DNA from 2 places in the Paenibacillus sp. UNC496MF genome. Region 2 is predicted to be linked to the other one. Evidence: riboswitches for the same ligand, from Rfam matches in the RefSeq annotation. Region 2 holds a riboswitch; the other holds the start of a gene.
The links. A riboswitch is a leader RNA that binds a small molecule or an ion and turns the genes downstream of it on or off. The one in region 2 is predicted to bind thiamine pyrophosphate.
Positions count from the first base shown of each region.

Region 1: linked by a shared signal. The riboswitch ahead of BMZ79_RS06545 (ABC transporter substrate-binding protein) and the one ahead of BMZ79_RS18380 (ABC transporter ATP-binding protein) in region 2 are both predicted to bind thiamine pyrophosphate.

Region 1 covers NZ_FORE01000005.1:369,224-371,420, reverse strand. The annotation lists gene BMZ79_RS06550 (DnaD domain protein) at 1-636, shown strand, start outside; TPP riboswitch at 759-868, shown strand; gene BMZ79_RS06545 (ABC transporter substrate-binding protein) at 1,128-2,197, shown strand, end outside.
Region 2 covers NZ_FORE01000010.1:113,076-115,272, forward strand. The annotation lists gene BMZ79_RS18375 (ABC transporter permease) at 1-211, opposite strand, end outside; gene BMZ79_RS18380 (ABC transporter ATP-binding protein) at 186-956, opposite strand; TPP riboswitch at 1,054-1,158, opposite strand; gene BMZ79_RS18385 (globin-coupled sensor protein) at 1,313-2,197, opposite strand, start outside.

The DNA.
Region 1 (2,197 bases), on a different contig from region 2:
GGTCTGCTGCGCGCTTACCGCGGCGTCGGCCTGTCCGACGCGGACATGATGCTGATGCTGCAGCTGATGCTGTTCCGGCAGGCGGAGGGCGTCGATTTCCCGACGCCCGAGCAGCTGGCGGAACGGCTCGGCATCGCGCCGAAGACGGCGCACGGCCAGCTTGGCCGCTTGATCAAGGAAGGGCTGCTCGCGATCGACGAAGAGGCCGATCCCGTCAGCGGCATCGTCATCGAACGGTACAACTGGACGGGCTTCCTGATCCGCGGCGCCGAATGGCTGGCGGACGAAGCGCGCCGCTCGGTCGGCGCCGAACGGGAGCCGCAGTCCGGACGGACGCCGGGGGCGGCGCAGGACGCGGCGGAGTGGACGAAGCCGGCGGATCTGTATACGGCGTTCGAGCAGGAGTTCGGCCGGCCGCTGTCGCCGATGGAATGCGAGACGATCAGCGCTTGGGTCGACCAGGACCGGTATCCGGACGAGCTGATTCGTTTCGCGCTCAAGGAAGCGGTGTTCGCCGGCAAGCTGCACTTCCGGTACATCGACCGGATTTTGATCGAATGGAGCCGCAACCGCGTCACGAATACCGACGAGGCGAAGGCGCATACGCAGAAATTTCGCAACGGCCGGGGGTCTTGACCCCCGGTTTTTTCATGCGCGAACGCGGCTTCCGCTCGCCCGGTCCCCTCCGCGGGGCTTTTTTTCCGGAGGGGGTGCCATTTTACGGGAAGGTCTGCTATAATAAGCTCGTTGCAACCAATCGAATAGCGATGGGGAGCTGGGCATGGCCGGCTGAGAGGAGATTCCGCACGATCTCGACCCTAGACCTGATCTGGATAATGCCAGCGTAGGAACCGCGTACAATTGCTTGGCGCACGCCGTGGCACGGCGTCGTGGCAAGCCGTAAGCAGCTGATAGAGGCATCCTCCGGAAGGGGGATGCCTTTTTGGTTCGTTCGTGGACGACCGGCGCACGCGTTCGCCAAGCGAGGCCTGATGCCGCATCGGCGTTCGGGGCACGATAGGTAGCAGACGACGGGCGTCCGAGCGGCGCAGATCACGATTCGGGGCAGCATGATTCGCAGATTATCCGCGGTCCGGCAAGAGGGCAGGCGAGGGGAGAAACGAGACATGGGACACAAAATTAGACGGGGCGGCTGGACGGCCGCGCTGGCGACGGTGCTGATCGCGGCGCTGGCGTTGGCCGGCTGCGGTGCCAAGAACGACGAGGGGAACGCGGGCAACGCCGCGAACGGCGCGGGGAGCGGCGGTACGAACGCGGCCGCGAACGGCGGGAATGCCGCAGCCGGAGACGCGCTGAAGGAAATCAAGGTCGTGCTCGACTGGACGCCGAACACGAATCATACGGGGCTGTACGTGGCCCGCGACAAAGGCTTCTTCGAGCAGCACGGCTTGAAGGTCGATATCATCCAGCCCGGCGAAGCGGGCGCGGACACGATGATCGCGACGGGCGCCGCCGACTTCGGCGTCAGCTACCAGGAAGGCGTCACGCAGGCGCGGATCCAGGGCGTGCCGCTCGTGTCGCTCGCGGCGGTCATCCAGCATAACACCTCCGGCTTCGCGTCGCCGGCGGTCAAGAACATCACGTCGCCGAAGGCGTTCGAAGGCAAGACGTACGGCGGCTGGGGTTCGCCCGCGGAACCGGCGGTTATTCAATCGCTGATGGAAGAAGACAAAGGCGACTTCAAGAAGGTCAAGATCGCCAACATCGGCGACGCCGATTTCTTCACGGCGACGAAGAAGAACATCGACTTCGCCTGGATTTTCTACGGCTGGGACGGGGTCGCGGCGGAGCTGAAGGGCGAGAAGATCAACATGGTTTATCTGACCGATTACAGCGACAAGCTGGATTATTACACGCCGGTGCTGGCGACGAACGAGAAGATGATCGCCGGGCACAAGGACACCGTGGAAGCGTTCATGGCGGCCGCGGCCGAAGGCTACCGATTCGCGATCGACCATCCGGACGAAGCCGCGGACGTGCTGATCAAGGCCGTGCCCGAGCTGAACGCGGATCTCGTCCGCGCCAGCCAGAAGTGGCTCAGCCCGCGCTACCAAGCGGACGCGCCGCGCTGGGGCGAGCAGAAGCTGACGGTGTGGAAGAACTACGCCGACTGGATGTACGACCATAAGCTGCTCGACAAGCCGCTCGACGCCGATAAAGCCTTCACCAACGACTT
Region 2 (2,197 bases):
TGGCGGCCAGATGGCGGCCGAGCAGCGTGCCGGCGTCCCGGCCGAGCGCGCCGGCGATCGCGGTCGGGGCCGGCAGGATGAAGAACGGCACCCAGCCGAGCCGCACGGCGCATTCCCAGCCGCCGAGCAGCGCGAGCAGGAGGAGCGCGAACAGGCCGTACTGCCCGAGGAGCGCCGACAGCGGGTCACGGAACGGTCGTCGTCTGTTCATCCAGCAGCAGCTCCAATTCCCGCCGGAGCTTCACGAAGCCCGGCTCGTATTTGAAGCTTGCGTCCCGCGGCCGCGGCAGGCCGGGGCGCAGCTCCCGCAGACCGTCCCCGCTGCCGGCCGCGGGCATCAGATAGACGCGGTCGCTCAGCAGAAGCGCCTCCTCGAGGTCGTGCGTAATGAACAGGACGCTCTTGTCGAGGCCGCCCCAGAGTCCGAGCAGCCAGCGGTGAAGCTCCCGCTTGGTCATCGCGTCGAGCGCGCCGAACGGCTCGTCGAGCAGCAGCAGCGGGCGCCCCGTCATGACCGTGCGCAGCAGCGCGACCCGCTGCCGCATGCCGCCGGACAGCTCGGCGGGGTAAGCGCGCTCCTTCCCTTCCAGCCCGAAGCGCGCGAGCAGCCGCCGGACCTCGGCGGCGCCGTCCTTCGCGCGTCCCCGCGGCGCCAGCTCGATGGGCAGCAGGCAGTTGTCCATCACGGTGCGCCACGGGAGCAGCAGGTCCCGCTGCGGCATGTAGCCGACGCTTCCGAGCCGGCGGGCGGCGCGATCCCCGTACAGCGCGATGTCGCCGGAGGCCGGCTCGAGCAGGCCGGCGATCAGCTTGAAGAGCGTGCTCTTGCCGGAGCCGCTCGCGCCGACGACGGAGACGAATTCGCCCTCCGCGACATGCATCGACAAGCCCGCGAACAGCCGGCCGCATGCTCCGTAGGCGAACGAAATCTCGCGCAGCGATAAAACGGTCTTCATGCGGGCATCCTCCTTTCGGGCGCATACGAAAAAACCCGCCGATTCCTCCGGAAAGGAATGGGCGGGTCCGCGAAACAAACGCCAGGCGCGTCGTCGTTCGGAATTCCATTCACTTCCCTACGCTGGCATCACCCAGATCAGGTTCCAAGGGTCCGCGGATTCGGCTCCGCGTCTCAGTCGTCAGACTCCCCTAGCGAATAAAACGGGTATTCGGTTGCTCTTACTATAGCACAACGCGGGGCGGCGTGAAAAGAACGTCCGTCTCCGCGAAGGCCGGCGTCGGCCCGTCGGGTCCGGGCGTCGGCGCCCGCCGCCCGTCGCCAGTCGCCCGGTGCGGCCCGGTTCGCCCTTCGCCGCTAGCGGATGCCCTCGAGCTCCAGCGTGATCGTCTCGATCATCTGCACGAAGGACGTCAGCTCCTGCGAGCTGGCCGCCTGATCGCGCGCGAGCTGCGAGGTCCGCTCGGCGTCCGTCATGACGTCGCCCATGACGCCGTTGATCTCCCGCAGCTTCTCCCGGACCGCGGCGAGCGATTCCTTGGAGTGGCTGGCCAGCTTGCGGATCTCGTTCGCGACGACGCCGAACCCCCGACCGTGCTCCGCCGCGTGGGCCGCTTCGATGGCGGCGTTGATGCCGAGCAGCTGGCTTTGGTCGGAGATCTCCTGCAGCAGCGAGCCGATGCCGTCGATTTCGCCGATCTTGGCCTGCAGCCCGCGCACTCTCGCGTTCGCCTGATCCTGGATGTCCGCCGTGCGGCTGGCCGACGCCGCGACGGACTGGCTGCTGCCGCCGAGCTCCACGATCATCGCCGACAGGTCCTGGACGATGCGGCTGATCGTCGTCAGCGTGTGCCGCCGCGCGTCGGACAGCTTCTGGATCTTCGCCTTCTCGTCCTGCTCGTACGCCTCGAGCACGAGCTGGGAGTCGAGGTTGAACATTTTGGACAGCGCGAGCACGATGGTCATCCATGCATCCGGCGCGATGCGCCGGAAGTGCTGCACGGCCGCATCGAGGTACAGCATGTACGTGCCGAGGTACCAGTCGGTCGTCAGCCCGATGCGCGAGTGGATGCTGCCGATGAGGATGCGGCGGTCGATGAACGCCTGGTCGATGACGCCGTCCGTCAGCGACAGGAAGTACCAGCGCTGCGTCTCCTTCAACCGGTCCAGCGTGCTGTGCCGGTCGATGATCGCCTTCATCTCCGGATTGGCGGCGACCTGTTCGTACAGCCGGTCGACGAC